Regions from separate parts of the Kitasatospora sp. NPDC059462 genome, predicted to be linked through region 3. Evidence: riboswitches for the same ligand, from Rfam matches in the RefSeq annotation. Region 3 holds a riboswitch; each other region holds the start of a gene.
What was found. Region 3 has a riboswitch for cobalamin ahead of ACFXAM_RS05295 (cobalamin biosynthesis protein). Riboswitches for the same ligand answer to the same signal wherever they lie in the genome.
Positions count from the first base shown of each region.

Region 1 (10,061 bases), on a different contig from region 3:
CGGAGGTCGGGGAGTCGTAGGCCACGCCGTTGACGGTCTTGGCGCCGCTGCCCTCGGAGGCCAGGTAGAACCAGTGGTTGGCCGGACCGGAGGAGTAGTGCACGTCGACGGAACCGACGTCGGACGACCAGTAGTCCCGTGACCTGCCGTCCTTGGAGGGCTTGTCCATGTAGCGCAGCGGGGTGCCGTCGCCCCTGATGTCGATCTTCTCGCCGACCAGGTAGTCGCCCTTGTCCTCGGGGTTGCCGGCCCAGAACTCGATGGCGGCGGCCATGATGTCGGAGGTGGCCTCGTTCAGGCCGCCGGACTCGCCGCTGTAGATCAGGCCCGCGGTGGCCGAGGTGATGCCGTGGGTCATCTCGTGGCCGCCGACGTCGATCGAGGTCAGCGGCTTGACGTTGCCCGCGCCGTCGCCGTAGGTCATGCAGAAGCAGCTGTCGGACCAGAACGCGTTGACGTAGTTCTTGCCGTAGTGGACCCGGGTGTGGGCGCCGACGCCGTCGTCCTTGATGCCGTTGCGGCCGTGGACGTCCTTGTAGTAGTCCCAGGTGAGTTGGGCGCCGTAGGCGGCGTCCACGGCGGCGGTCTGCCGGTTGGCGACGGTGCCGTCGCCCCAGGTGTCGGTCGGGTTGGTGAACAGCGTCCTGGTGCCGGTGGTGCCGTTCAGGTCGTAGGTGCTGTGACCGCCGCGGGTGGGGTCGGTCAGCGCGTAACCGCCGCCGGCCGCCGGCGAGGTGCCGATGGCGACCTGGCCCGAGTACTGGCTGGTGCCGACGCCGGTCTCGATGGCCTGGTACTCGAAGATCTTCTTGCCCGAGCCCGCGTCGGTGATGACGTGCAGCTCGGACGGCGTGCCGTCCTCCTGCGTGCCCGTCACGACCGTCTCCCACGCGAGCCGCGGGGTGCCGGACGCGGCCCAGACCACCTTGCGGGCGCTGTCGGCCGCCGGCTCCTGCACCTTCGCGCTCGCGGCGCTCTCCAGCGCGAGGCCCTTCGCCGCCTCGGAACCCTCCCCGGCGGTGGTGTCGACGGCGATGTCCGCCTCGGTGGCCCTGGTGACGCCCTTGCCGGAGCCGTCCCGGGCGGTGTGGACCACCAGATCGCCGCCGAGGACCGGCAGTCCGTCGAAGGTCCGCTCGTAGCGGGTGTGCACGGTGCCGTCCGCGTCCTTGGTGACGCCCCTGACGACCAGCGCCTCCTTCGAGCCCAGGTTCAGCGACCTGGCGGCCTCCGCCCGGTTCGCGTCGGCGGCCGCCAGCAGCTCACCGCGCTGCTGGGCCGAGAGCTCCACCGGCAGCGCACCGGCGAACGCCCGCGCCTCGGCGGGCGCCCCGGCCGGGGCCTCCTCGGCGGCCGCGACACCGGCCGGCAGCGCGGCCGCGATCATCGCGGCGCCGGCGATCAACGCGCTTGCGGTGACGGACTTTCTGGGGGATCGAGTCACACGGAACTCCTCCTGCGACGGCCGGGTCTGGGCGGCCGGAGTCAGCCGGGCGGTCGAGGGTGATGCCGCCCGGGAGAGCTGGTGGTTCGAGTCGCTGGAACGGTCTTCGACGTGCTCGCCGCGCCCTGCGGGGCTCGTGCGACCTGCGCGGGCCGATGCGGCGACGGGACGGTACAGTGCCAGTTTTGGTGGGAACACGTCACCCGCACGGCACCAAGTTGGCCGAAATGCTTCGCCACGGGGGCGCTGTCCGGGAAATTGGCCGTCGGCAGGCCGGCTCCGCCGGGTCCGTCGCGCCCGTCGCGCCCGTCACGACGGAGGCCCCGCCCCCGGAACGCCGGAACGGGGCAGGGCCTTCGTGAGCGGGGGGCCGCAACCCCCTGCGGGCCTCAGCGCAGCAGGACCGAGAGGAGCTCGGCGAGGGTCGGGCCCGAGTCCGCGGGATGACGCAGCTGCTTGCTGTCGATCACCGTGTAGTGATTGGTGCGGCCGTTGCGCTGGTGACTGAGGTAGCCGGCCTCTTCGAGGTCGACGATGATCCGCTGGACGGCGCGCTCGGTGAGCAGGCACTGGGCGGCGAGGTCGCGCACCCGGATGCCGGGGTCGCGGGCGATCTGGACGAGCACGCGGGCGTGATTGGTCAGGAACGTCCACTGCCGCGCGAGAGGGATGCCGTCGTCCATGGGCCGATTATACGTCCGGCGATTCACGACGATCAAAACACGACACTATTTTCGTGCAATGGTTGACAGGCATTGCCCCGGGGGCGAACAGTGGAGGCACGTCAAGACCCGCACCGCCCGCGCAGCCACCGTCGCGCGGAGCCCTCCCGGGAGTTGGTCCCGTGACCCAGATGACCCGGCACGAACTGGAACGCCTCGCCGCGTTCCTCACCGAGCGCATCGGTGTGCCCCGCGAGCACGGCGACCACGCCGGCGAGGTCGAGCCGCTGCGCCGACGGCTGCGGCACTCCGTCACCGGCATCGACGCCTACCTGGTCGCCGCCGAGGCGGACAGCCCCGCCGCCGTGCACCTGAGGGACGCCGCGCTGGACCTGTGGCAGGGACTGGAGCGCCTCGCCGACGCCTGGGCCGACGCACCCGTCACGGCCGCCGCCGGCGGCGCGCCGGGCGCGGGCCCGAGGGAGGGCCGGCCGTGAGTCCGTGGCTGAAGTCCGAAACCGCGCGGGTCGGGGAGACCGTCGTCTGCCGCTTCTCCGGCGATCTGAGCATGGACAGCGAGGCCGAGGCCGCGGAGGTCCTGCACCTGGCGCTCGACCAGGGTCCGGCGGTGCTGGCCGTCGACCTCGCCGACGTGGGGCTCTTCACCTCCAGCGGCCTCAACCTGCTCCTCATCACCCGCCGCAGGGCCCTGGTCGCCGGGATCCCCCTCGTCCTGATCGCTCCCTGCCCGATGGCCCGCCGGGTGCTGGACCTCACCGACGCCGCACCCCTCTTCCCCGTCCACGCCACCGCCGAGGAGGCCGACCGCCACGGCCGCACCGCACCCGTCCGGCGGCACGCCGCCTCGCGCGAGAGCTGAGCGGACCGTCAGCTCTCCCAGTCGACGGATGCCACCGCCCCGTGCCGGGTCGCTCCGACGGCGAGTATCTGGTCGCTGAGATCGGGTTCGAACACGTAGTCCAGGACGACCGGCGGCCGGTCGGACACCCCGCCCAGCCACAGCCCGACGCCGTTCAGGCGCATGGCCGCGACGAAGGCCGCCGTCCCGACCTCGTCGCCCGCCGCCTCCCGGACGAGACGGCCGGCCGCCCCGCTGCCCTCCAGCTCCTCCAGGTGGAAGTCGACGAAGGAGCGGTCCCCGTCCAGGTACGTTCGCAGAGCCGCACGCGCGGCCGCGTCGAGCGCCGGCAGGCCGGTGAGGCACGCGGCGAGATCGTCCAGCTCCCCGGCGTCCGGCGCACTGGACGGCCCGGCCCACAGCAGGACCTCGACCTCGTCGTCCCCCACCTGCGAGGTGCCCCGCCAGATGACGTCGGTGTCGCGGAGCGCACCGGTCTCCACGTGCCCGAAGTGGGCGTGCTCAAGGGCCTTCATGCGAGACGTTCCGCCTTCCTGTGGTGCCGGCCCGTCACGGGAACAGGCGGCGCCCGGATCGGCGTCCACCGCGGCCGGAGTGATTCAGGGGGGCATCCTAGCCACCGGCCGGTCTCGCGCGGTCGCCGGGCACAATGGCCCGATGCTGGAACTGCTGCCGGGGACCGGCGTCACCCTGCCGGACGGGGCCGGGACGCTCGGGTTCGGGACGACGCCCCAGGAGGCCTCCGCGATGCTCGCGGCGACGCCCGGGAGCCACCGGGCGCGACAGTGCGCGGCGCCGGCCCGCGCCGACTTCGCATCGCTGCGGGACGCCCACGACGCGTGGCTCGCCGGAATCCTCTTCGACCCGGCCTGGAACACGGTCGGGGTCTTCGGTGATCTCGCCCTGACCGTCGCCGGCGGCGGTCCGGGCCGCGCCGACGGCCTCGTCCAGGTGATCGTCGAGGCCGGCGCGCGCCCGGGCCCGAGGGGGGAGCACCCCGTGGTCTGGGACGGCGTGGACCTGTTCGGGCACCCCGCCGCGGACGTCGTCTCCGTCCTGCCGGGATCGGCCCGCCCCTCCTCCCCGACCGCCGACGACGTGACGGTGCCGGAGCTCGGGCTCCGGCTCCACCGGTCCTCCCCCTCCGCGACCCGGTGGTCGCGGCTGACCCTGCTGGCCACGCCCACCGGGTGGGAACGGTGCTGCCCGGGGACGTTCGCGTGCGCGGAGGGCGGCAACGGCCTCGCGCCCCTCTTCGGCGAGTGGCTGTCCCCGTGACGGCCCCGCACCGGGCGCCGTCGGCCCGGTGGCGCCCGCAGGAGCGCGGGCACCACCGGCCGACGCGTCCCGCGCGCTACGCGTTCGGGTCCCACTCCGCGAGCTGCTCCATCGGCTCGGTGTCGCCGGTGTTGTCCAGGCGGTCGAGCGGGATGCGGTCGTAGAAGTACAGGACCAGGTCGCTCGCTGCGCCTCGCATCACCAGGTCGCCCGGCTCCGCGTCGGCGGCGAGGTCGTCGCAGCGCACGCCGTCGGCGTCGAGGGTCAGGCGCCAGGAGCCGCCCTCGGTCGCGTGCAGGTCGATGGTCGCCGGCTTGAACGGCCACGGGACGGTCGTCGCCGAGACGGTCGTCAGGAACTCGTCGACGCCCTCGACCGCGACGTCCGTCGGCAGCGGCTGTGCGGCGCCCAGGGTGAGCCGGACGTCGTAGGTGTGGACGGCGATCTCCTGGATCTGGTGCCGGGCCAGGGCTCCGCTGGTCTCCGGGGCCTGCGAGCGGCCCCACCACGTCCAGCAGCCGCGGTCCGGGCCGGCCTCGCGCAGCGCGGCGAGCATGAGCTCGGTCGACTCGGCGAGCCAGGCGTCCAGGGCCTCCCGGTCGCGGGGCGCGGTCGGGGCGCCCTTCGGGTCCGTCCTCGCCGGGGGCTCGGCACCCGGGCCCGCCGCGACGACGGCGGCCTGACGGCGGCGGCCGTCGCCGAGGTGCTGCGCCAGTTCGCGCAGCGTCCACTCCGGGCAGCCGGGGACCTGGACGTCGAGGTCGGGGGCGGACGCGATCGCGGCGCGGAACGCGGCCGAGCGGTCCTCGATCAGCCGCAGGACCTCGGGGAACTCCAAGATTTTTTGCACGACGGTTGTGTATCACGGGGCTCCGGCCGCCGGACAGCGAGTTTGTCGGAGCCCGGTCAGAGGCCGCGGCTGCCCGGCCGGGCGGCGCGGTGCCTTGCCGTGCCGTGCCGTGCCGTGCCGTGCCGACGGGCGGTGACCCTGGTCGGCGGATGGGTGTGCCCGCATCCGGTGGCGGGCCGAGGGTCGGCATGCCGAGGTCGGCCGACGTCGGACCGGTCCGGCGGGATGCGGCTCGGCGCCGTTTGCACAGCACCAGGACACACCGGTCGAGTGCGTGGAAATCCGGTGGGCGGGAAAGGCCGTCCGGCAGGAAAACCGATCACATCCCCATGCCGATGACCGCCCGGCGTAGTCCCCGCGAGCTCCTCCCGCATCTCAGGAGAACCGGGAACGGGTGGCCGCCGATGACGGAGGTCGCCGCAGATCGACCCACCGTCAGCGAGTCAATGGCGGTCCGCCGGCGAGCCGCTGGTACGACGTCCCCGGACCCATCGGACACCGTGTCAGCTTCTCGGGTTCGGTCGATTCCCCAGAGGGATCTCCTTGCTCGCGCGGCCTTCTCAGGCGTGTTCACATGAGTATTGCGCCCCGGCCACCGCCATGTGCGGTGTACGAACGGGATCGGAATTCGAGGAACTCACGGAGGATGGATTGCGACGGAAACACCTGACCCTGCTGCGGAACGTCGCCCTGCCGGTGCTGGCCGCCACACTGCTGACCGGATTCGTGACACCCCAGGCGGAGGCCGGTGACGAGACCGACCACCGGTGAGGGGGCGGCTGCCCGCACAGCTGCTCGTCCGGGAAGCCGGGCCCTCCGGGACCTCCCGGACCTCAGGGCCCGGCAGGACCGCAGGGACCGGCCGGTCCGGTCGGCCCTGTCGGACCTGCGGGGCCGACCCTCCCGACCCAGATCATCCAGACGACCCACACCCTGACCTCCGGACTCAACACGGGAACCACGGCCTGTCCGGCAGGTACCGTCATCACGGGCGGTGGGCTGCGGACGCCCCTCGGCGGCAACAACCTCACGGTCCAGCTGTACGAGTCCTACCCGTCCGCCGCGAACATGTGGACGGTGTCCTTCAACAACTCGGCAAGCACCAGCGGCTCCTACATGGTCTACGCCGTCTGTCTGCCGGTGACGTGACCCGGGCGGAACCCCTTCTGACGCCAAGTCGCCTTCGGCCCGCCGGCGCACCGTTCGGGTGAGCTCGGCGGGCCTCGGCGATCCGCGTCCGGCGGTGAACGGGTCGAGCGCGCCGCGTGCGGCCGCTCGGCCGGCAGGGGCGGACCCCTGCCGCTCAACGGCACCTTACGGAGCCGTCCGCCTGCTCCCACCGCCGGCGGTCGCGACCGTCCCGCCCCCGACGGACACCGCGCCGCGCTGCCACGACAACGACCCGGCCGACGATCTCGCCCGGCGGGTGCGGCCCGCACCGCGGCCCGCGACGTCACCACCCTCCCCTGGCCCCCGGCACCGGCCACCACCGAGGGCGCGCACGTCGTGGCCGCGCGCTGCGTCCGTCATGGGCTTCCGCCGTCCGCTGCGTCGAGTGCCGCGGCGCGGGCGAGGAGTCCGTCACGGCCGACGGCGTCGCCGGCCGCCGAGGCGACGACCGTCCGGGCCCGGCCGCGCTCGACGATCCGGCGCATGGTCCGCCCGGGATCCGCGAGGGCCGTCGTCGAGACGAGGACGAGGTCCGCCGCGTGGGCGAGCGGCTCGTGGCGGGTGTTGACGCCGTCCCGGTTGTGCAGGTCGGTGGAGAGCGTCAGGCCGGCCTCGCGCAGCAGCGGCAGCGCGAAGGCGCGCGGAGGGGGTGGTCGGCACGTGGGCGTGGGGGCGCTGCGCGGCCGGCGCCCGGGCGGTGTCCTCGGGCAGCCGGTCGGCACCGACCTGACCACGCCTGATACCTTGCCATCGCCGTGGTGTTCGGGAAACCGGTTCGAGTCCGGTGCGGCCCTCGCCACTGTTGCCGCGGAGTACCGCGGCCCTCGCTGACCGGCTCCGCCAGCGGTCAGGGCCACTGGGACGGCTCGAAGAGCCCCCCGGGAAGGTCGGCTGCGGTGCGTCGATGCGGAAGCCAGGAGACCGGCCACGGCGCGACATGTTCCACGAGGGTTTTGGAGAACACGTGCCCCGCGCTTTGCCGTACCCGTTTGCGTCCATACGTTCCGCACGCCCCGCAGGTCGGGTACGTGCCGGCCGGGCGGTCGCGGCCGTCCTGTTCACCGGCGTGCTCGGCGCCTGCACGGGCGCCCCCGCGCCCGTCGCGTCCACGGCGACGGGCGGAAGCGCTGCGCCGGTCAGCCTGGTCAACTGCGGGACGACCGTGACGGCCGGCGCCCCGCCCGAGCGGCTGGTGACGCTCAACCAGGGGGCCACCGAGGTCGCCCTGGCCCTCGGCCTGGAGTCCCGGATGGCCGGTACCGCCTACCTCGACAACGCCGTCCCGGAGAAATGGAAGGCGGCCTACGACTCCGTTCCGGTGCTCTCCGAGGACTACCCGACGAAGGAGAAGCTCCTCGCGGCCCGTCCCGACTTCCTGTACGCCTCCTACTCCAGCGCGTTCACCGACAAGGTCGCGGGAAGCCGGGAGGAACTGCGCGGCCAGGGCATGCCGTCGTACCTGTCCCCGTTCGGCTGCGCGGACAAGAGCCAGGTGCCGCCGACGACCTGGCAGGCGATGTGGGGCGAACTGAACGACGTCGCCAGGGTGTTCGGCGTCCCGGAGCGGGCGGCCGCGCTCCAGCGGCAGCAGGAGGACCAGCTGGCCGGGTTCAGGGCGACGGCCGCGGGCAAGGACCTGAAGGTCCTGTGGTTCGACTCGGACACCAAGGCGCCGTACGTCGGCGCCGGCCACGGCGGGCCGCAGCTGGTGCTCGACGCCGTGGGCGCCCGCAACGTCTTCGCGGACCTGCCCGGCAGCTGGCAGAGCGTGAGCTGGGAGAAGGTCGTCGCCGCGGATCCGGACGCCATCGTGCTCGCGGACGCCGACTGGGACACCGCCCGGTCCAAGATCGACTACCTGGAGAACGACCCGGTGCTGAGCAGGCTCACCGCCGTGCAGCGCAAGGCCTTCGTGGTGGTGCCGTTCTCGGAGTCGACGCCCGGCGTGCTGCTCGCCGACGGCGCCGCCCGGGTGTCGGCCGGGCTGGGCCTGCTGCGCCCGGGTTCATGACCGCCGCACCCCGCCCCGCCGTGCGGCCCGCCGGTCCGGGCCGCACGGCGGCGGCCCTGGCCGTCGCCGCCGCCCTGCTCCTGACCACCGTGCTCCTCGGTCTGGCCGTCGGCTCGCAGCACGAGCCGGTCCGGACGGTGTTCGAGGTCGTGGTGCGCCGTCTCGGACTGGGCGACCCGCCCGTGACGCTGCTGGACGACCAGATCGTCTGGCAGCTGCGGCTGCCCCGGGTCCTGGGAGCGGCCGCCACCGGCGCCGGACTCGCGGTCTGCGGCGCCGTGCTGCAGACCCTCACCGGCAACGACCTGGCCGATCCCTTCCTGCTCGGGATCTCGGACGGGGCCGCCGCCGGCGCCGTCACCGTGATCGTCCTCGGCGTCGGCGTGTCCGGCGCCGTGGGCACCGGCGCGGTGGCGGTCGCCGCGTTCGCCGGTGCCCTGCTCGCGGCCGTCGTCGTGCTGGCCCTGGCCGCCGCGCGCACCCGGACGCTGCCGACCACCCGGACCGTGCTCGCCGGCATCGCCGTGGGCCAGATGTGCGGGGCCTACACCTCGTTCGTCGTGCTGGTCCTCGGGGACCGCAACGCGGCGCGCGGCGTCATGGAGTGGACGCTGGGCTCGGTCGCCGGCGTGCGGTGGCCCACCGCCGTCCTCCTGACCGCGGTCGCGCTGATCGGCATCACGGTCCTCGCCTCCTCGGCCCGCGACCTGGACGCCTTCGCCTTCGGCGAGACCGCCGCCCGCTCCCTCGGCGTCCACGTCGAGCGCACCCGCTGGGTCCTCGTCGCCACCGCCGCGCTGGTGACCGCGTGCCTGGTCGCCCAGACCGGCGTGATCGGGTTCCTCGGCCTGGTCGTGCCGCACGTGGTCCGGCTCGTCTGCGGACCGCGCCACGCCGTCCTGCTGCCCGTGTCGGCGCTGGTGGGCGCGTCCCTCCTGGTCGGCAGCGACATCGTGGCGCGCTCGGTCCTCCCCGACCGGGAGCTCCCCGTCGGCATCATCACGGCCGGGCTCGGAGCACCCTTCTTCGCCTGGCTGCTGTGGCGCCAGGGCCGGGCCGACGGGAGCGGACAGTGACGGCGACACCCCCCGTCGAGCTCCGTGCCGAGGGCCTTCGGGTGCGCATCGGCGGAGCCACCCTGCTGGACGCGGTCTCGCTCGCGTTCGCCCCCGGCCGGGTCACCGGCCTGCTCGGGCCCAACGGCGCGGGGAAGACCACCCTGCTGCGCGCGGTCGCCGGACTGACCCGGCCGAGCGGCGGGCGGGTCCTCCTGGACGGCGAGGACCTCCACGCGCTCACCGCCCGCCGACGGGCGCGCCAGGTGGCCTTCATGGAGCAGCAGGCGGACACCCGGCTGTCGCTGCCGGTCCGCCAGGTCATCGACCTCGGCCGCACCCCGCACCGCAGCCGCTGGCCCGTCCCGGCGAACACCGCGGCCGACGCCCACGAGCGGGCGGTGTTCGCCGACGCCGTCGCCGCGGCCGACGTCGGCCACCTGCTCGACCGGTCCTGGCCGACGCTGTCGGGCGGCGAGCGCCAACGGGTCCAGCTCGCGCGGGCGCTGGTGCAGGAGCCCGGCGTGCTGCTGCTCGACGAACCCACCAACCACCTCGACCTGCGCCACCAACTCGGCTTCCTCGACACCGTCCGCGGCCTCGGCATCACCACGGTGGCCGCGCTGCACGACCTCGAACTCGCCGCCGCCTACTGCGACGACATCGCCGTCCTGCTCGACGGCCGGCTGGTCGCCCACGGGCCCGGCCCGG
Region 1 is NZ_JBHYUU010000220.1:908-10,968, reverse strand. Features, by position in the region: gene ACFXAM_RS33985 (M4 family metallopeptidase) at 1-1,444, opposite strand, end outside; gene ACFXAM_RS33980 (helix-turn-helix transcriptional regulator) at 1,834-2,127, opposite strand; gene ACFXAM_RS33975 (hypothetical protein) at 2,289-2,603, shown strand; gene ACFXAM_RS33970 (STAS domain-containing protein) at 2,600-2,986, shown strand; gene ACFXAM_RS33965 (DUF2004 domain-containing protein) at 2,995-3,501, opposite strand; gene ACFXAM_RS33960 (hypothetical protein) at 3,644-4,264, shown strand; gene ACFXAM_RS33955 (maleylpyruvate isomerase N-terminal domain-containing protein) at 4,341-5,114, opposite strand; gene ACFXAM_RS33950 (hypothetical protein) at 6,641-7,018, opposite strand; cobalamin riboswitch at 7,024-7,229, shown strand; gene ACFXAM_RS33945 (ABC transporter substrate-binding protein) at 7,447-8,295, shown strand; gene ACFXAM_RS33940 (FecCD family ABC transporter permease) at 8,292-9,371, shown strand; gene ACFXAM_RS33935 (ABC transporter ATP-binding protein) at 9,368-10,061, shown strand, end outside.
Region 1: it holds a riboswitch for cobalamin, as region 3 does, so the genes downstream of both, ACFXAM_RS33945 (ABC transporter substrate-binding protein) here and ACFXAM_RS05295 (cobalamin biosynthesis protein) in region 3, are expected to answer to the same signal.

Region 2 (10,061 bases), on a different contig from region 3:
CGCCCCCGGGCAGCTCGCCGGGGTACTTCGGCACGGTGAGCGGGTCGGTGAGGGTGACCTTGCCGCCGATGCTGGTGAGCATGTTGCAGACCAGCCCGAAGTGCGACATCTCGTCGAAGAGGATCTCGCGGATGGTGTGCCGGACCGGCTTGCTGTTGTCCGGATCGGTGATCGACCAGAGCGCGGTGGCGTACGGCGGGATGGTGGAGAGCTCCAGCATGATCGCCCGCTGCAGCGCGTCCTTGAGCTCCTGCTCGGTCCAGTCCTCCTCCGCGACGCTCATGAGCTGGACGATCGCGTCGCTCTCGTAGTCCAGAACCCTGGTGGTCATGGTGTGTCCCCTTCCGGCCGGTCGTGGCCGGACCGTATTCGGGAACCGATCACATGCGACCACATGCCTCCGGTGCGCCCCCACGACTTCATCCGGACGGCTCCGCCCCGCCCCCGCCCGGCGTGCACGCCGGGCGGGGGCGGTGGTCATGCGGCGGCGGTGGTGTCGGGGGAGATGTGGCACCAGACGAACTTGCCGACGCCGCCGATGCGCGGGCAACAGCCCCACTGGGTGGCCAACTCGTGGACGAGGAGCAGGCCTCGGCCGGCCTCGTCGGAGTCGGAGGCGGCGCGGAGGGCGGGCTTCTCGCTGTCCGCGTCGTGGACCTCGATCCGGAGGGTGAGGTCGGGGGCGAGGCGGAAGAGGATGAAGATCAGCCGGTCGCGCGGGGCGTGGGCGTGCTGGACGGCGTTGGTGACGAGCTCACTGACCAGCAGCTCGCCGCTGGGGAGGAGGAGTTCGCCGGAGGGGAAGGGGAGGAGGAAGGAGCGGAGCTCCTGGCGGGCGAGGCGGGGCGACTTGCGGTGCCGGGGCAGCCAGCAGGTCCGCTCGATGGGGGTGGGGGAGACGGTTTCAGGCATGGCGGAGCCACCTCTGGTCGGTCGGGTGACAGCAGCTGAAGAAGGCGTGGGAATGCCCGGTGAGTGGCCCACTGTCATCACAGTTCGTCGACTAGAGGGCTACGTTGAGTAGCATGCTCCTGGCGGCTCCTAAAGTGCAAGTCCCTACTTTGGAAGCGGCTAAAGATTGTTGTCGATGCAGAGGAGAGGCAGACTGACAGCTCACAGAAGTGGGGAGGCCGCGACGGTGCCCGTGAACAGGAACCCGACGGTTCGACAGCGGAGGCTGGCCCGAACGCTCAAGGAGCTGCGGGTAGATGCCAATCTGACGCTCGCCCAGTCGGCTCGGCATCTTGCGTGTGCCGAAAGCAAGATCAGTCGCATTGAGGCTGCACAGTCGGGGATTCGATTGGTGGATCTCCGGCTGCTGCTCGACCTGTACGGGGTGACGGACCCGGAGTCCAGGGGCCGGATGGAGACCCTGTCGCGTGAAGGCCGCCTGCGCGGATGGTGGGACCGCTACTCGGAGACCTTGTCGCCCCTGTACGCCGACTACATTGCGCTGGAATCCGATGCGTCGGACATGTACAGCATCCAAACTCTTCTGGTGCCAGGGATCTTGCAGACCGAGGACTACACCAGGGCTGTAGTGAAGGCGCAGATAGAAGACGCGACGCCGGATCAGATCGAGATCCTGACGAAGGTCCGCCAGGAGCGACGCTCGGTGCTGGCAAGAGAGGTCCCCATGAGGGTCTGGGCCGTACTCTCGGAATCAGCGCTCCGACATCAGGTCGGTGGTCGGTCGGTGATGCGCGAACAACTTCGATCCCTCGCGGAGTCGGCCGAGAGCCCCAACGTCAACGTCCAGATCCTGCCGGAGGCGTCGGAGATCCATGCCGCGCTCTTCGGGCCAGTCACCATCCTGAGCTTTCCAGAGGTGGCGGAGACGGACGTGGCGTACGTCGACAGCCTCCTCAGCACGCTGTACATCGAGGAGCCGGGCGAAGTCTTCAAGTACGCGAACGTGTTCCGTCGTGCTCTGGCGGAGTCACTGCCCCACAAGGAATCGATCGCGCTCATCGAGCGCATCGCGAGTGAGAAGGTCTAGATCGTGAGCGAGTTCTCGCCAGATGAGTGGCGCAAGTCTTCGTATTCAGGTGCGCAGAGCGAGTGTGTCGAGGTGGCTGCTGGGCTGTCCGGCGTCGTGCCAGTGAGGGACTCGAAAGACCCAGACGGGCCGGAACTGCTCTTCGCGGCTGAGGCTTGGGATTCGTTCCTGGCAGGGGTCAAGGGCGGGGAGTTCTCGACAGGCTGAGACGACATGGATGCCCCGCACGGGCTGTGGCCGTGCGGGGCATCGTCATCACTGGCGGCGTGTACCTCGGACGTGCGCGCTGCGGGTGCGCCTCTGCGCGTCTGGTGTGGCGCATTGGCGTTCCCAGAGGATGGGGCCCGAGCGAAGGGAGCGCAGCATGGGTGAGCACGAGAAGCCGCCGCCGGACCCGGGGCAGGGAGAGCCGCCGCCGGGGAACGCCGACGGGCAGGTACCGCCTCCGCCGCCGGGCGACGGGAAGCACAAGAAGCGATGACCGGTGATCTGGCCGGCCGCCGCACGCGGATGGATGCCCTGATGGAGGCGCGCGGGGCCTGGCCGGCCGGCTCGCCGTGGGTGCGTGAGGCTATGCGCGCGCTGCCTCGTGACACCTTCGCGCCGGATCGGCTGTGGCGGTGGGACGGTCACGCCTACACGTCACTCGACCGTCCGACCTCCCCCACCGCGTGGGCGGACGAGCTCTACTCCGGGCCTGATGCGGCGGCGGTCACCCAGGTCACCGATGGGCTCCCTTCCTCCAGCCTCTCCGCGCCCGCCGTGGTGGCGGACATGCTGGACAGCCTGATGCTGGAGCCAGGCCACACCGTGTGGGACATCGGCACCGGCCAGGGCTGGAGCTGCGCGCTCGCCGCCTGGCGGGCCGGGCCCAACCGGGTCGTCTCCACGGAGGTGGACGAAAGCCTCGCCCTGCTCGCCCGCAAACGGCTCGCCGCCGTCGAGGTGTTCGTCGGCAACGGCACCAGCCGCGTCCCGCCCGGCGGCCCGTTCGACCGCATCCATGCGACCTACGCCGTGGAGTCCGTCCCCTACACATGGATCGAGGCCGCCAAGCCGGGCGGCCGGATCGTCTACCCGTGGGGCCGGCTCGGGCACGTCGCGCTCACGGTGGCCGCCGACGGCCGTAGCGCGAGCGGCTGGGTGCAGGGCCTCGGGCAGTTCATGGCGGACCGCTCGGCTCCGGCGCCGACGGTCAGTTACGCGAAGGTACGAGGTACTGGCGAGGCTGCCACCAAGCGGATCGTCGAACGCGACCTCGCCCCGCTCGCCGACGACTGGGACCTGCGCTTCGCCGTGCGCGTCGCCGTCCCGGACGCCGTGATCGTCACCGGCCGGGACGAGGACGGCGTCAACGCCTGGATCCACGACGGCAGAGCGTCATGGGCGGCAGTCTCCGCGGGCGGTGCCCTGCTGTTCCAAGGCGGCCCGCGCCGGATCGGTGACGAGGTGCTGACCGCCTGGTCGCAGTGGGAGGAACACGGCCGTCCGACACCGTACGACTACCGGGTCACCGTCACATCGGAACGCCAGTGGGTGCGGCCCACTTCATGAAGCAGAGGGGGGAGCGCCGAGCGGCGCTCCCCCCTCCGAACCTCGGTGCTTAGAAGTCGTCGTCGAAGGAGACCGAGCCCTCGACGGCGACCTGGTACGCGGAGACCCGGCGCTCGAAGAAGTTGGTCAGCTCCTGGACGTTCTGCAGCTCCATGAAGCCGAACGGGTTCGTGGAGCCGTAGCGGATCGGCAGGCCCAGACGCGCCAGGCGCTGGTCGGCCACGGCCTGGAGGTACTCGCGCATCGACTCGGTGTTCATGCCGGGCAGGCCGTCACCGCAGAGGTCGCGGGCGAACTGGAGCTCGGCCTCGACGGCCTCCTCCAGCATCTCGGTGACCTGCTTGGCCATCTCGTCGTCGAAGAGGTCGGGCTCCTCCTCGCGGACGGTGTCGACCACCGACATGGCGAAGTCCATGTGCATGGACTCGTCGCGGAACACCCAGTTGGTGCCGGTCGCCAGGCCGTGCAGCAGGCCCCGGCTGCGGAACCAGTACACGTACGCGAACGCGCCGTAGAAGAAGAGACCCTCGACGCAGGCCGCGAAGCAGATCAGGTTCAGCAGGAAGGCCCGCCGGTCCTCCTTGGTCTGCAGCGAGTCGATGTGGTCGACCGCGTTCATGTACTTGAAGCAGAACTGGGCCTTCTGGTGGATGGAGGGGATGTTCTCCACCGCGGCGAAGGCCGCGTTGCGGTCCTCCGGGTCCGGAAGGTAGGTGTCCAGCAGCGTCAGATAGAACTGGACGTGCACGGCCTCCTCGAACAGCTGACGGCTCAGGTACAGCCGTGCCTCCGGGGAGTTGATGTGCTTGTAGAGGCTCAGCACCACGTTGTTCGCGACGATCGAGTCACCGGTCGCGAAGAACGCGACCAGCCGGCCGATCATGTGACGCTCGCCCTCGCTCAGCTTCGCCAGGTCGGCGACGTCCGAGTGAAGGTCCACCTCCTCCACCGTCCAGGTGTTCTTGATGGCGTCGCGGTACCGGTCGTAGAACGACGGGTAACGCATCGGGCGCAGCGTCAGCTCGAAGCCGGGGTCGAGCAGCATCTTGCGGTCTTCGGAGCTCATTACTGGCAGGCCTCGCAGGACTCGGGGTTCTCCAGGGAGCAGGCCAGCGCGGCCTCTTCCTCCGGGGTGAGGGTCGGGGTGTTCACGGGCACCGGGGCGGCGGTGCGGGCGGTGCCGGACGCGGCCTGGGCGATCCGGGTGGCCGGGCGCGAGCGCAGGTAGTAGGTGGTCTTCAGACCGACCTTCCAGGCGTACGCGTACATCGAGCTGAGCTTGCCGATGGTCGGCGCGGCCATGAAGAGGTTCAGCGACTGGCTCTGGTCGATGTACGGCATGCGGGCCGCGGCCAGGTCGATCAGCGCGCGCTGCGGCAGCTCCCAGGCGGTGCGGTACAGCGAGCGGATCTCCGCGGGCAGCCAGCCGAGCTCCTGGACCGAGCCGTTGGCGTCGCGCAGCGCGTCGCGGGTCTGCTGGTCCCAGACGCCGAGCTCCTTGAGGTCGCGCACCAGGTACGGGTTGACCTGGAGGAACTCGCCGGAGAGCGTCTCGCGCTTGAACAGGTTGGACACCTGCGGCTCGATGCACTCGTACACACCGGCGATGGACGCGATGGTCGCGGTCGGCGCGATCGCGAGCAGCAGCGAGTTGCGCAGGCCGGTGACGGCGATCCGCTCGCGCAGCGCGGTCCAGCGATCGGCCCACTCGGGGGTGGCCGAGCCGAAGTGGTCGATGTGCAGCTCGCCGCGGGCGGCGCGGGTCTCGCCGTACGCCTCGTGGCGGCCCAGCTGCTCGGCCAGGTCGGCGGAGCGCTCGTAGGCGGTGAGCATGATGCGCTCGGCGATGAGCGTGGAGAGCGTCCTGGCCTCGGCGGAGTCGAAGTCGATCCGCAGCTGGAAGAAGACGTCCTGGAGGCCCATCACGCCGAGGCCCACCGGCCGCCAGCGGGAGTTGGAGGCGCCGGCCTCGGGGGTCGGGTAGAAGTTGATGTCCACCACGCGGTCGAGGAAGGTGACGGCGGTGCGCACGGTGGCGTCCAGCCGCTCCCAGTCCATCGCGCCCAGCAGGTCGCCGGCCGACGCGCCGGCGGCGACGTGGGCGCCGAGGTTGACCGAGCCGAGGTTGCAGACGGCGGTCTCGGAGTCGTCGGTGACCTCCAGGATCTCCGTGCAGAGGTTGGAGGAGTGGACGGTGCGGCCCGGCAGCGCGGTCTGGTTGGCGGCGCGGTTGGAGGCGTCCTTGAAGGTCATCCAGCCGTTGCCGGTCTGCGCGAGGGTGCGCATCATCCGGGCGTAGAGGGTCTGCGCGGGGATGGTGCGCACGGCCTTGCCGGCCAGTTCGGCCTTGCGGTAGGCCTCGTCGAACTCCTCGCCCCACAGGTCGACCAGCTCGGGGACGTCGGCGGGGGAGAACAGCGACCAGTCGGCGTTGGCGTTGACCCGGCGCATGAACTCGTCCGGGATCCAGTGCGCCAGGTTCAGGTTGTGGGTGCGGCGCGCCTCCTCACCGGTGTTGTCGCGGAGCTCCAGGAACTCCTCGATGTCGGCATGCCAGGTCTCCAGGTAGACGCAGGCCGCGCCCTTGCGGCGGCCGCCCTGGTTGACGGCGGCGACCGAGGAGTCGAGGGTGCGCAGGAACGGCACGATGCCGTTGGACTTGCCGTTGGTGCCGCGGATCAGCGAGCCGCGCGAGCGGATCCGGGAGTAGGACAGGCCGATGCCGCCGGCGTGCTTGGACAGCCGGGCGATCTGCGCGTAGCGCGAGTAGATCGAGTCCAGGTTGTCCAGCGGGGAGTCCAGCAGGTAGCAGCTGGACATCTGGGGGTGGCGGGTGCCGGAGTTGAAGAGGGTCGGCGAGGAGGTCAGGTACTCCAGCCGGCTCATCAGGCGGTACAGCTCGGCGACCTCGGCGACCGACTGCTCGGTGTCGCCGACCGCCAGGCCACAGGCGACGCGGAGCAGGAAGTGCTGCGGGGTCTCGACGACCTTGCGGGTGATCGGGTGGCGCAGCAGGTAGCGGGACTGCACGGTGCGCAGGCCGAAGTACTCGAAGCGGTCGTCGCCCCGGGGGTCGACCAGGGCGTCCAGGGCGGCGGTGTGCTTGGCGACGAAGTCGGCGGTGGTGTCGCCGATCAGGCCCTCGGCGTGGCCGACCGCGATCGAGGTGGAGAACGAGACCACGCCCTGGCTCGCCGCCTCGTCCACGATCTCCAGCGCGAGCAGGCGGGCCGCGAGCTTGGAGTACTGCGGGTCCTCGGCGATCATCGACGCGGCGGCGTCGACGGCCAGCCCGCGCAGCTCGGCGAAGTCCGAGCCGGCGTGGCGGCCGCGGAGCGCGGCGGCGGCGACATGGCCGGGGTCGACCTGGGGGAGGTCGGTGCTGCGGTCGGTCAGGAGGCGCAGGAGCGCACCGCCGGGGTCGGAGACCGTCGGGTCGGCGGGGGCGGAGCTGGAACCCTGGGCGGGCAGGGTGGCTGAGGCAGCGGTGGTCAAGGCGCTCTCTCCTGGCGGCGGTCGACGGCGGTGGCTCGGGCCGGGCCGTTCGGGGCAGGGGAGATCGCCGTGCGGCCCGGAGGCGTCGCACGCGTGTCGTCCCCGGCCCGCCCGCGAGGCCCGGAAGGTGGTGCTGGTGCCATGGCCCCTGCGGGGAGGCGTCGGCACGCCGTCGGCAGGTACTCGGACTCGCGGCGCCCTTCGGGGGCGGCCGCACACCGCTGCGGGGCAGTCCCGGACTCGCACCGGGTTCCCCTGCGTCGACAGCAGGGACGAGCATACATCTAGTGGTGCTCGCTGGATGCGACACCACATGTTGTGCAGCGTGGCGTGTTGCTCCGATGACCGGTGGTACCGGGGAGGGGCCTTGGGGCGCCCGCGCGGGGTCCGTTGCGAAACGGATTGGTCACCGGGACGGTCCCTCGTCCGGTGCATGCCCTACGATCTCGGCACATGAGCGAGGGAACGGGCGCTCCGGGGGACTGGGCCGGTAGGGCCGTGCCGCCGGGGCAGGGTCAGCAGCCTGGTGTGCCGGGTCAGGTGCCGCAGCCGGGGCGGCCGCCGGTGCCGCCGCCCGGCGGGTTCGGGCCGCCTGCGACGCCGTACGTGCAACCGGGGGCGGGGGTGCCGCCGCAGGCCCAGCCGCCGGTGGCGCCGCACGTGCCGTCCGGCGCGGTGCCGTACCCGCAGCCGGGGCCCCCGCAGGGTGCCCAGCCGCCGCAGCCGCCGGCCGGACCGCAGCCGGGACCGCAGCCCGCGCCCCCGTTCGCCGGGTGGCCGCAGCAGGGCGCCCAGCCGCCGCAGCCGTCGCCCCCGAACGAGCCGGACTGGAACGCGATGGCGGACCGGCACGCCGACGAGTCGCGCCGCCGCAAGCGGCTGTGGATCGGCGCGGTGGTCGTCGCCGCCGTGCTGGTCGGCGGGATCGTCGGGGCCGGGGTGTGGATCAACGGCCGTGACAAGGGCGACGACCCGAAGCCGGCCGCGAGCGGGACCACCACCGGTACCCCGTCCGCCACGGCCACGCCCACCGAGCAGGCGGTGGCGGTGATCTCCGACGCCGCCACCGACAAGCTGCCGGTCGACGCGGCGACGCTGTTCCCCGATCAGACCCGGACCATCGACGGCAAGGTGTGGACCCGTCAGGTGACCGGTTCGACCGCTCCCTGCTCCAAGGCCACCACCGGCGGACTCGGCCTCGCGCTCGGCGACGACACCTGCCGCTCGCTGGTCCGCGCGACCTACGTCAGTGGCGAGAGCGCCGTCACGGTCGGGGTCGCGGTCTTCGACAACAAGGCGGGCGCGGACCGGGCGATCGGCCGCCACGCGGGCCTGATCCAGGGTCTGTCCGGCACCGGTGTCCCGATGTTCTGCGTGACCGACAAGTCCGGCTGCACCGAGACCCACGCGTCGATCGGGCGCTTCGGCTACTTCACGGTGGCCGGTTCGCTGAAGCAGGGGACGGACCAGAGCGACCAGCTCGCGACGGCCGCCGCCGGAGCGCTGGCGGAGCGTACGAAGGACGTCCTGCTGGCCCGGGGATCCCACGCCGGCTGACCCCCGGCGGGGAGGGGACGGCCCGCGGAGGGCGGCCCGGGGCGGTCGGATAGGATGACCGCCCTCGGGGGAGGGATGCGTCCCCCCGTGGCCGCCCCGACGGGGAATCAGCGAGCAGGAGGTACCGCGCGGTGAGCGCTGCCGTCAATGCGACCAGCAGACGGCGCAGGGCGGCGGGCCGCCGACGCGGAACGGGCGAGCCCGTCCCCGCGATGCTGCTGCCGGCGCCGCCCACTTCGCAGGAGAAGTACAGCTACACCATCCGCCACCAGTGGGTGCTGACCCTCTGTTCGATGGTGAGCTTCGGGTGCCTGGTGGTCAGTCAGGCCGAGCTGTACTCCCTCGGGTCGTGGTTCTGGCTCTGCGTGCCGTTCCTGTTCTTCACGGTCGTCTACTACGTGGTCTCGCTGCGCGTGAACAGCTTCACGCCCAACTTCGACGTCAAGGAGCACCGCCGGCTGGTGCGGCAGTGGAACCCCGCCGAGTACCCGACGGTGGACGTCTTCCTGCCGGTCTGCGGCGAGCCGATCGAGGTGCTGCACAACACCTGGACGTACGTGCGGAAGATGGCCGAGCACTACCCGGGCCTGGTCATGCCGTACGTCCTGGACGACGCGGCGAGCCCGGAGGTCGAGGCGATGGCCGCGGACTTCGGCTTCCGGTACGGGGTGCGGGAGAACCGCGGCTGGTTCAAGAAGGCCGGCAACCTGCACTACGGCTTCGGCCGCTCGGACGGCGAGTTCATCCTCATCCTGGACGCCGACTTCGCGCCCCGGCACGACCTGCTGCACGAGGTGCTGCCCTACCTGCAGCGCGACCCGAAGCTCGGCATCGTCCAGTCGCCGCAGTTCTTCCGGGTGCTGGACTCGCAGAACTGGATCGAGCGCGGCGCCGGCGCCATCCAGGAGCTGTTCTACCGCTCGGTGCAGGTCGCCCGGCAGCGCAACGACGGCGCGATCTGCGTCGGCAGCTGCGCGGTCTACCGGCGGGCCGCGCTGGTGGAGAACGGCGGCACCACGCTGATCGCCCACTCCGAGGACGTGCACACCGGCTTCGACCTGCGGGCCCTGGGCTGGGACCTGCAGTACGTGCCCGTGGCCCTGTCCACCGGCGTCTGCCCGGACAACGCCGGGGCGTTCCAGAACCAGCAGTACCGCTGGTGCATGGGCTCGATGTCGCTGATGACCAGCCGCAAGTTCTGGCACACCAAGCTCGACTTCACCACCCGGCTCTGCTACGTCTCCGGGTTCCTCTACTACATCCACACCGCGCTGCTGACCTTCGCGCTGCCGATGCTGCCGATCATGCTGCTGCTCTGGCGGCCGGACCTGCTGCAGGTCCAGCACCTGGTGCTGGTCCTGCCCAGCCTGGTGTACGCGACCGTGATCTTCCCGCTCTGGCACCGGGCGCCGTACCGGCTGGAGGCCTGGGCCGGGCGGATGATGTACGGCTGGGC
Region 2 is NZ_JBHYUU010000030.1:11,958-22,018, forward strand. Features, by position in the region: gene ACFXAM_RS11245 (ferritin-like protein) at 1-331, opposite strand, end outside; gene ACFXAM_RS11250 (ATP-binding protein) at 478-912, opposite strand; gene ACFXAM_RS11255 (helix-turn-helix domain-containing protein) at 1,088-1,999, shown strand; gene ACFXAM_RS11260 (DUF397 domain-containing protein) at 2,003-2,206, shown strand; gene ACFXAM_RS11265 (protein-L-isoaspartate O-methyltransferase) at 2,477-3,553, shown strand; gene ACFXAM_RS11270 (ribonucleotide-diphosphate reductase subunit beta) at 3,603-4,619, opposite strand; gene ACFXAM_RS11275 (ribonucleoside-diphosphate reductase subunit alpha) at 4,619-7,024, opposite strand; cobalamin riboswitch at 7,205-7,345, opposite strand; gene ACFXAM_RS11280 (hypothetical protein) at 7,673-8,605, shown strand; gene ACFXAM_RS11285 (glycosyltransferase family 2 protein) at 8,899-10,061, shown strand, end outside.
Region 2: it holds a riboswitch for cobalamin, as region 3 does, so the genes downstream of both, ACFXAM_RS11275 (ribonucleoside-diphosphate reductase subunit alpha) here and ACFXAM_RS05295 (cobalamin biosynthesis protein) in region 3, are expected to answer to the same signal.

Region 3 (10,061 bases):
GGAGGGGCTGGGACGCAGCGGGGTTAATGTGTAACGCATCGTGACGGCTCCTTCGAGCCTGTCCGCCCCGCCGGGGCGTGTACGGCGCCACTGGGGCGCGTGCGGCGCCCCGCCGAGTGGGCGGTCGCCGGCAATCGGTCGGCTCGCCGAAGGGTGGTCGGGTCTGGCCGGTTCCGGTTGCGAATGGGGCGATATGCGGTTGTCTGTCCTTATTTTGACGCTCCGCACAGCCGCCTGACCAGACCCGAGGGCCTGTCGGTTTTCGCCGGGTGCGGCTCAGCCGGCCCGGAACGCCGCGGCGGCCGCCGTGAAGGACGCGGCGAGCTGCGGGTATCCCGCCCAGTGCAGGTGCAGATACGAAGCGTGAACATTCTCGGCGCCCGCCGCGCCCGCGAATCCCTCGGTGTGCGGACCGGTCGGCAACCGCCAGCCCCAGGCGGGCCGTTCGCCGGCGCCCGGCTCGCAGACCGTCCGGTGGAACTCGTGCCCGCGCAGCCGGGCCCCGGCCGGGGCCAGCGGCGAGTCGTGCAGCGCCACCGCCTCGCGATACCCGAGGGTCAGCCGCTCGGTCATCCGGGCCGAGGTGTCCAGCACCCCGCACATCGGCAGGCCGTCCAACTCGCGCCCGAGGTAGAGCAGTCCGGCGCACTCGGCCGAGACCGGCCCGCCCGCGGCCGCGAACGCGGCGATCGCGGACCGCAGTTGATCGTTCGCGCTGAGTTCCCGGACGTACAGCTCGGGGAACCCGCCGCCGATCACCAGGCCCGCCGTGCCCTCCGGCAGGCCGTCGGCGTGCAGCGGGTCGAAGGGCACCACCTCGGCGCCGGCGGCGGCCAGCAGCTCGGCGTTCTCGGCGTACGAGAAGGAGAACGCCGCGCCCCCGGCCACCGCGATCCGCGGCGCGCCGGGCCCGGGAAGCCGCCCGCCCACCTCGGCCGCCGGGTCCCACGGCCCGGCGCCGGTCAGCGGCGGCGCCGTGCGGGCCAGCGCCAGCACCGCGTCGAGGTCCACCGAGCCGGCGACCAGCGCGCCCATGTCCGCCACCGCCCGCAGCGCCTCCGCCGAACGCTCCACGGCCGGGACCAGCCCCAGGTGCCGGGACGGCGTGGCGACCGCCGCCGAGCGCCGGACCGCGCCCAGCACCGGCACGCCCGAGCCCTCCTCCAGCGCCTCCCGCAGCAGCTGCTCGTGCCGGTCCGAGGCGACCCGGTTGAGGATCACCCCGGCCAGCCGCACCTGCGGGTCCCAGGAGGCGAAGCCGTGCACCAGCGCGGCCACCGACCGGGACTGCGAGGAGGCGTCCACGACCAGCACCACCGGCGCCCGCAGCAGCTTCGCCACGTGCGCGGTGGACGCCAGCTCGCCGCGCCCGGAGGCGCCGTCGAACAGCCCCATCACGCCCTCGACCACCGCGACGTCCGCCCCGGCGGCGCCGTGCAGCAGCAGCGGGGCGATCCGCTCCGGCCCGCACATGAACGCGTCCAGGTTGCGGCCCGGGCGCCCGGCGGCCAGCCCGTGGTAGCCCGGGTCGATGTAGTCCGGGCCGACCTTGTGCGGCGAGACGGCCAGCCCGCGCGCGGTCAGCGCGGCGATCAGACCGGTGGCGATGGTGGTCTTCCCGGCGCCCGAGGAGGGCGCCGCGACGACGAGACGGGGGATGTCCATGCGGTTCTCAGTGCTCTCCGGCTACCACTCGATGCCGCGCTGGCCCTTGCGGCCGGCGTCCATCGGGTGCTTGACCTTGGTCATCTCGGTCACCAGGTCGGCGAACCCGGTCAGCGCCTCCGGTGCGTACCGGCCGGTGATGACGACATGCTGGCTGCCCGGGCGGTCCTTCAGCACGGCCACCACCTCCTCCGGGTCGACCCAGCCCCAGTGCATCGGGTAGGTGAACTCGTCCAGCACGTAGAAGCGGTAGGTCTCGGCGGCGAGGTCGCGCTTGACCTGCTCCCAGCCCTCCTTGGCCGCCGCCTCGCTGTCCATCTCCATCGCGCCGGTGCGCTGGATCCAGGACCAGCCGGACCCCATCTTGTGCCAGGCGACGGTGCCGCCCTCGCCGGAGGCGCCGAGCACCCGCAGCGCGTTCTCCTCGCCCACCTTCCACTTGGCGGACTTCACGAACTGGAACACCCCGACCGGCCAGCCCTGGTTCCAGGCGCGCAGCGCCATGCCGAAGGCGGCGGTGGACTTGCCCTTCCCGGGGCCGGTGTGCACGGCGGTGATCGGCAGGGTACGGCGCTGACGGGTCGTCAGACCGTCGTCGGGGACGCTCTCGGGGACACCCTTGGGCATGTCGGCTCAGGCCGCCTTTCGCGCTGCGTTGGTGGTCGGACGGTTCTCGCGGACGAGCGAGGCGACGCCGTCGGCGCGCAGCTCGTCCAGGGTCACGGCGGTGGCCCGCAGCCGGGTGGCCAGGGTGCGCGCCAGGCCGAGCCGGACCGGGCCGGACTCGCAGTCCAGCACCACGCTCGCCACGCCCTGCGCGGCCAGCAGCCCGGCCGCCCGGTGCGCCTGCGCGACGGCGTCCCGGCCGCCGCCGGTGGCCCGGCCGTCGGTCACCACGACCAGCAGCGGGCGGCGGTCCGGGTCGCGCAGCCGCTCGACCCGCAGCACCTCGTGGGCCCGCAGCAGGCCGGCCGCCAGCGGGGTGCGCCCGCCGGTGGGCAGCGACTCCAGCCGGGCCGCGCCGACCTCCACCGAGGAGGTGGGCGGCAGCGCCAGCTCGGCCGAGGCGCCCCGGAAGGTGATCATGCCGATCTTGTCGCGGCGCTGGTAGGCGTCCATCAGCAGCGACAGCACCGCGCCCTTGACGGCGGTCATCCGCTGCCGGGCCGCCATCGAACCGGAGGCGTCCACCACGAACAGCACCAGGTTGGACTCCCGGCCCTGGCGCACCTGCTCGCGGAAGTCGTCCTTGTGCAGCACCAGCGCGCGCGAGGACCGCCCGCGAGCCACCTGGTGCGGGGCGGCGGCACGCAGCGTGGCGCTCAGGTGCAGCCGGGCGAGCCGGCCGCGCGGGCGGCGGGCCCGGACGGTGTGGCCGCCGTCGGTCTCGGCGGGGGAGCGGCGGCCCTCGGCGCCGCGCCCGGTGCCGTCCACCGCGAACAGCCGGGTGCGGTACGGGTCGCCGGCCGCGACCGGCGCCGACTCCCGGGCGGGGGAGGGGTGCTGCGCCGGGACGGGCTGCGGGGCGGCGCCGTCCTGCCCGTCGGCCGGGCCGGCCGACTCCAGCGGCGGGCCGTCGGGGCCGGAGGGCTCCGGCGCGCCGCCGCCCCCGCCGCCGTCGGGGCCGCCGTCCTGCGGGCCGTCGCCGTCCGGACCGCCCTCCGGGCCCGGGTCGTCCCCGGGGCCCTCGGCGTCCTCCGGCGCGGGTCGGGGCTCCGGCTCCTGTTCCTGCTCGGCCTGCTCCTCCAGCACCCGGTCGAGCTGCTCCTCGTCCAGCCCGGGCGCGTCGAACGGGTTGCGCCGCCGGCGGTGCGGCAGCGCCAGCCGGGCGGCCGTGCGGACGTCCTCCGTCAGGACCTCGGTGCGCCCCGCCCAGGCGGCCAGCGCGACGGCGGTGCGCGCCATCACGATGTCCGCGCGCAGCCCGTCCACCTCGAACGCCGCGCAGACGGCGGTGATCCGGCGCAGCGCCGCGTCGGTCAGCTCCACCTCGGGCAGCAGCTCGCGCGCGGCGGTGATCCGGTCCGCCAGCGCGCGCTCGTCCTCGGTGAAGCGGGCGGCGAACGCGGCCGGGTCGGCGTCGTGGGCCAGCCGGCGGCGCACCACCTCGGCGCGCTCGGCCGGCTCCCGGGTCGCGGCGATCTCCACCGTCAGGCCGAACCGGTCGAGCAGCTGCGGCCGCAGCTCGCCCTCCTCCGGGTTCATCGTGCCGACCAGCAGGAAGCGCGCCGCGTGCCGCACCGAGACGCCCTCGCGCTCCACGTAGGAGCGGCCCATCGCGGCGGCGTCCAGCAGCAGGTCCACCACGTGGTCCTGGAGCAGGTTCACCTCGTCGATGTAGAGCACGCCGCGGTGCGCCCGGGCGAGCAGGCCCGGCTCGTAGGCCTTGACGCCCTCGGCGAGCGCCCGCTCCAGGTCCAGCGAGCCGACGATGCGGTCCTCGGAGACGCCGACCGGCAGCTCGACCAGCCGGGCCGGGCGCTCGGAGGAGGCCGGCGTGCCGGTGTGCGCGCCGTCCGGGCACTGCGGGTCCGGCGCCGCCGGGTCGCAGGCGAAGCGGCAGTCGTCGACGGTCGTGATGGACGGCAGCAGCCCGGCCAGCGCGCGCACCATGGTCGACTTGGCGGTGCCCTTCTCGCCGCGCACCAGCACCCCGCCGACGGCGGGGGAGACGGCGTTCAGCAGCAGGCCGAGCCGCAGGTCGGCCATGCCGACGATCGCGGTGAACGGGTATCGGACGTCACTCATGCATGCTCCCAGGGGCCCCGGGCGCAAGGAACGGCAGCGATCCGGCCGCCGGCACCCCGCCCTCGATCAGCTTCCACAACGCGTCGGTGTCCGCGTGCTCCTCGATCAGCTCGCCCAGCCGGTCCAGCCGGGCCTCCCGCGCGGCCGCGAAGGAGGTGTCCGGCGCGGGCACGAACGCCCGGCCGGCGGCCGCCGCGACCTCGCGCAGCAGCGCGCGGCGGAAGCCGTCGTTCTCCAGCGCCCCGTGCCAGGTGGTTCCCCACACCTGGCCCGCCCGGCACCCGTCGAGGAAGGGCTCGCCGCCCTCGACGGTGACGATGCCGTGGTGGATCTCGTAGCCCTCGACCCGCTCCCCGTACGCCTCGCCGACCGGCCGGGCGAGCACCTTCTCCGCGCCGAACCGCACCCGGGTCGGCAGCAGCCCGAGGCCGTCCACCGCGCCCGCCCCCGACTCGACCTCGTCCACGATCGAGTGCGCCAGCATCTGGTAGCCGCCGCAGACGCCGAGCAGCGGCTGCCCGGCCGCCGCCCGGGCCCTCAGCACCGGCTCCAGGCCGCGTTCGCGCAGCCAGGCGAGGTCCGCGACGGTGGCCCGGGTACCGGGCAGCACGACGAGGTCGGCGTCGGCCAGTTCCTCCGGGCGGGTGGCCCAGCGGACCAGCACGCCGGGCTCCTGGGCGAGCGCGTCCAGGTCGGTGAAGTTGGACAGCCGGGGGAAGCGCAGCACGGCCACCCGCAGCACGTCCGCGCCGAGCGGGCCGCGCGCGGCCGTCCGGTCGACGACGGTGGACAGGTCGAGCGAGTCCTCGGCGTCCAGCCACAGGTCCGCCAGCATCGGCAGGGTGCCGAGCACCGGACGGCCGGTCAGCTCGCGCAGCATCTCCAGGCCCGGCGCGAGCAGCCGCGCGTCGCCGCGGAACTTGTTGACGAACCAGCCCGCCACATGCCGCTGGTCCTCGGCCGACAACAGCGCCAGCGTCCCGTACATCGCCGCGAACACCCCGCCGCGGTCGATGTCGCCGACCACCACGACCGGCAGGCCGGCGGCGGTGGCCAGGCCCATGTTGGCGATGTCGCGGTCGCGCAGGTTGATCTCGGCGGGCGATCCCGCGCCCTCGCAGACCACCACGTCGAAGCGCCGGCGCAGGTCCGCCAGGCACTCCAGGGCGCGTTCCAGCAGCACCGGCTTGCGCTCGCGGTAGTCCATCGCGCCGACCTCGGCGACCGGCCGGCCCAGCAGCACCACCTGGCTGCGGCCGTCGGCCCCGGGCTTGAGCAGCACCGGGTTCATCGCCGCCTCCGGCTCCACCCGGGCCGCCTGCGCCTGCATCGCCTGCGCGCGGCCGATCTCGGCGCCGTCGGCGGTGACGAAGGAGTTCAGCGACATGTTCTGCGCCTTGAACGGCGCGACCGCGACACCCTGCCGGGCCAGCCAGCGGCAGATGCCCGCGGTGACCACGCTCTTGCCGGCGTCCGAGGTCGTCCCGGCGACCAGCAGCGCCTTGCTCATGCCCCACTCCTCCGCATCCCGCCCAGGGCCGCCCGGAGCAGCAGGTGCCCGGCGACCGTCGTACCCAGGGCCAGCGCGCTCACCCGCCGGGAGAGCACACAGGCCCGTTCGATGTCGTCCACCCCGACCGGCCGCAGCTCCCCGCCCAGCACGGGGCGGTGCTCCACCCGCTCGCCGTAGTGCAGCGTCCCGCCGAGGCGCACGCCCACCGCGCCGGCGAACGCCGACTCGGCCTGACCGGCGTTCGGGCTGGGGTGCGCCGAGCCGTCGCGCCGCCAGACCCGCCAGGCGGTGCGCGGTTCGGGGGCGGCGGCCACCGTCAGCAGCGCGGTCAGCCGCGCGCCGGGCCAGCCCGCCACGTCGTCCAGCCGCGCCGAGGCCCAGCCGAACCGGGCGTAGCGGGGCGAGCGGTGACCGACCATCGCGTCCAGGGTGTTCACCGCGCGGAACGCCAGCAGGCCCGGGGTGCCCGCGAGGCCGCCCCAGACCAGGGCGTTGACCACGGCGTCGGCGGTGTTCTCGGCCACCGACTCGACGACCGCGCGGGCCAGCTGCTGCTCGTCCAGCGCGCTCGGGTCGCGTCCGCACAGGTGCGGCAGCCGCTCCCGGGCCGCCGTCAGGTCGCCGGCCGCCAGCGAACGGCCGATGGTGCGGGCCTCCCGGGTCAGCGAGGTGCCGCCGAGCACCGTCCAGGTCGCGGCGGCGGCGAGGGCGGCCCGGGCGGGCGGGCGGCGGGCCAGCAGCCGGTCGGCGGCGAGGGCACCGGCCGCGACGGTGCCCACGGCCAGGGCGGTGAAGGCGGTGCCGACGGCGCGGTGGTCGCGCCAGAGCAGGCGTTCCAGCCGGGCGGCGGCGGTGCCGAAGCCGGCCACCGGGTGGCCGCGGCGCGGGTCGGCGAACCGGGCGTCGGCCAGGTACCCGGCCACCGCGCCGGCGCCGAAGGCGGCGGCCCGGGTCAACGGGCGCACGGCAGGGCGCAGCATCGCGTGCGTGTCCTCACTCAGGGTCCGCGCCCTGGATCGACGAACCGGGGGCGAGAGTCTCCTGGCTTCCGGGTCGAACGCACCTCCCGGGCCTTCCAGCGGCTTCTGACGGCCCGCCGTGGCGTGTTCCGGTCGTGCTCCCCGGTGACAGTGGCGGGACCGCGCCGGACTCGCACCGGCTTCCTCTGCATGCCTCCGTATTGGCTGAAGGATCCCATCATGGGCCCGAACCGGGAGTCAACCGAGGTCGTCGGGGGTGTTGGTCACACGCCGGGCCGCCCCGCCGCAGCCATGTGATTTTCCTCCCGGAACTACCCGTACGGCCGTGTCCTGCTGGCCTCCCCCCGCCCGCGCGAGTGGACTGAGGGTGGGTCGGGACAGCGAGACCGGAGACCGAGCCAGACACCGAGCACCGGGGAGCGAGTATGCGTTGGGGAATCGCGGCCACCGTGGCGGCCGCCGCCGTCGGCACCGGGGCCGCCGTCCTGGTGATCGGCCGCCGGGCGTCCGAGCGGATGGTCCGCCCGGCCGGGGCCGCCCGCGTCCGGACCGGCCCGGTGCTCGTCCAGGCCCTCGGCGCGGGGCGGGTCACCTTCACCCGCACGCCGGTGAGCGAGCGCCCCGGCCGCTGGGCCGTCGAGTGGGGCGAGGACGGCCACGCGGTCGTCGAGGAGGTCCTGCACAGTGACGAGAAGGGGGTCACCCGCCGGCTGGTGCGCGCGGACCGGGGCACCCTCGCTCCCGGCACCGAGGTCCGCTTCACCCCCCGGGTCCACCTCGGCGACCCGGGCCGGGCGCTCGGGCTGCCGTTCGCCGAGACCGCCGTCGAGGGCGAACTCGGCGCGATGCCCGCGTGGCGGCTGGACGGCAAGCGCGGCACCTGGGTGGTCCTGGTGCACGGCCCGGACGCCGACCGCACCCAGGCCCTGCCCGTCCTCCCCGAGCTGCAGCGCCTCGGCCTGCCCGCCCTGGTCGTCACCTACCGCGGCGACGCCGGGGCCCCGGCCTCCCCGGACGGCCTCGGCCACTTCGGCGAGACCGAGTGGCGGGACGTCGAGGCGGCGGTGCGCACCGCCCTGGACGCCGGCGCGGGCCGGGTGGTGCTCCACGGCTGGTCGCTCGGCGCCACGATGGCCCTGCAGACCGCCGCCCGCTCGGACCTCGCCCCCTCGATCAGCAGCCTGGTCCTGGACTCGCCGGTGCTGGACTGGCCGGCCACCGCCCGCCGGGACGCCGCCCGCTCCGGCTTCCGGGGGGCGGCCGCCGAACTGGGCGCGCTCGCGGCGCAGGGCCGCACCGGCGTGGATCTGGCCGACTTCGCCCGCATCGCCGAGGGGACCGACCTGCGGGTGCCGACCCTGGTGCTGCACGGCCCGGACGACCCGGTGGCCCCGTTCGCGGCGGCCGAGCGCCTCGCCCGCCGCCGACCGGACGTGGTCAACCTCCAGGCCTTTCCCGGGGGTGATCACGCCGCGCTCTGGAACACCGCCCCCGACCGCTACGCCGAGACCCTGCGCCGCTGGCTCACTCCGTTCTGCTGAGCCGTTCCGATCCCCCCCTCGCGCGGAATTCCGCGGCGCACCCGTTCTTCGTGGCATGGACCCGCCACAAAGATCAGGCCAGTCGGTTTGGCCTCTGTTGCCCGATCTTGTCGAGCCCCCGCGCCCCCCGCCCGCCCCGCGCGGACAACCGGATGTGACAGATGGCCGGTACAAGGGGAAGACTGCTCGACGTGACGTCTCGGAATCCGCGCGACCGTGATGCCCCGCTCCCGCCGACGATCGGTACCGGTGCGACGGTGACCCGTCTCCCCGGAACGGCCCACCGCCCCGCCGGCGCCAGGCCGGGGGCCCCGGGCGTACCCCGCCGACGAGGCCCCGCCCCCGCACCCGGCCGTGGCCGGGTCCCCGTGCCGGAGGGCTTCCCCGCCCCCGCCGAACTCGCCCCGCTGGCCCGCCGCATGCTGGTCGACGCCGTCCGGATCGCCCGCTGGGCCGGCGAACTCGACGAGGTCGACAAGCGCGGCGAGCTGCTCCCCGACGACGCCCGCGCCGCCGGCCGCGCCCTCGCCATGACGGTGGGCGCCGCCGCCAAGGCGTGGGGCCAGGCCCTGCTGGTCGGCCTGGTCGAGGCCCGGGACGGCGGTGCCGGCCCCGGCTGGCGCCTGCACGCCTGGGAACACGACGACGAGGCGGTGGTCCGCGGCTGGTCGGCCCTGTTCGACGCCTGGACGCTGCTCGCTCCGGTGCCGCCCGCCGCCCTGCGCGGCGTCTTCGCGGTGCTCGCCGGGCAGGCCGTCGACCAGGCCCCGCAGCTGCTCTCCTTCCTCCACCTGGTGGACGGCCCGGTGGCCGACATCGAGCTGCTGGAGCTGCTCCGGCGCGGCCTGGACGAGCGCCGGGTCGGCGGCGGCGAGGGTGCCTTCGGCCTCTCGCCGGTCCCGCACGCGGCCTCTGCCGTCTCCGCCGTCCGCGGCACCTGCCGCGAGCCGCAGATCGACACCCCGGCCTCGCCCGCCGACGTCGCCGCCGTCCTGGACTGGATGCTGGACGGCCTGGCCGCCGTCGGCGCGCTGACCCGCCGGGACAACGCGGCCGAGCTCTCCCCGCTCGGGAACTGGGCGGTGCGGGCCAAGCTGGAGGAGATCTGCACCGTCGCGCAGACCGCCGCCGGCCACATCGAGCAGAGCGCGCTGGAGCTGCTGAGCGCCTGCGCCGACTACTCGCCCGGCCCGGCCCGCGCCGAGTACCGGGCCTGGCTGGCCGCCCGCCCGGCCGACCGGGCGGTGGCCGAGCTGCTGGAGACCGCGCAGGGCGAGGACGCACTGGTGCGCGGCCTGGCCTTCGAGGCGCTGCGGGTGGCCGGCGTGACCGCCGAGCAGGCCGTCCGGGCCGCCGTCGACGAGCCGGTGCTGCGCCCCTACGCGCTGCTCTGGCTGGCCGAGCGCTCGGACGAGGGAGTCTCCCCGGCCGACGTGCTGGGCGCGGAGGACGCCGCCTGGCTCTGGGTGGACACCGCCGCGGCGGTGCTCGACCACGGTGAGACGGAACTGCTCGTCGGCCACGTCGAGGGCGCCTCGGCCGGCGACCCGGTGCGGCTGTTCGCGCGGGCCCGGCAGTCCGGGCACCCGCGGGCGGCCTCGGTGCTGACCGCCG
Region 3 is NZ_JBHYUU010000011.1:18,876-28,936, forward strand. Features, by position in the region: gene ACFXAM_RS05270 (M6 family metalloprotease domain-containing protein) at 1-39, opposite strand, end outside; gene ACFXAM_RS05275 (cobyrinate a,c-diamide synthase) at 277-1,665, opposite strand; gene cobO (cob(I)yrinic acid a,c-diamide adenosyltransferase) at 1,687-2,292, opposite strand; gene ACFXAM_RS05285 (putative cobaltochelatase) at 2,299-4,413, opposite strand; gene ACFXAM_RS05290 (cobyric acid synthase) at 4,406-5,923, opposite strand; gene ACFXAM_RS05295 (cobalamin biosynthesis protein) at 5,920-6,906, opposite strand; cobalamin riboswitch at 6,940-7,152, opposite strand; gene ACFXAM_RS05300 (alpha/beta hydrolase family protein) at 7,332-8,447, shown strand; gene ACFXAM_RS05305 (hypothetical protein) at 8,609-10,061, shown strand, end outside.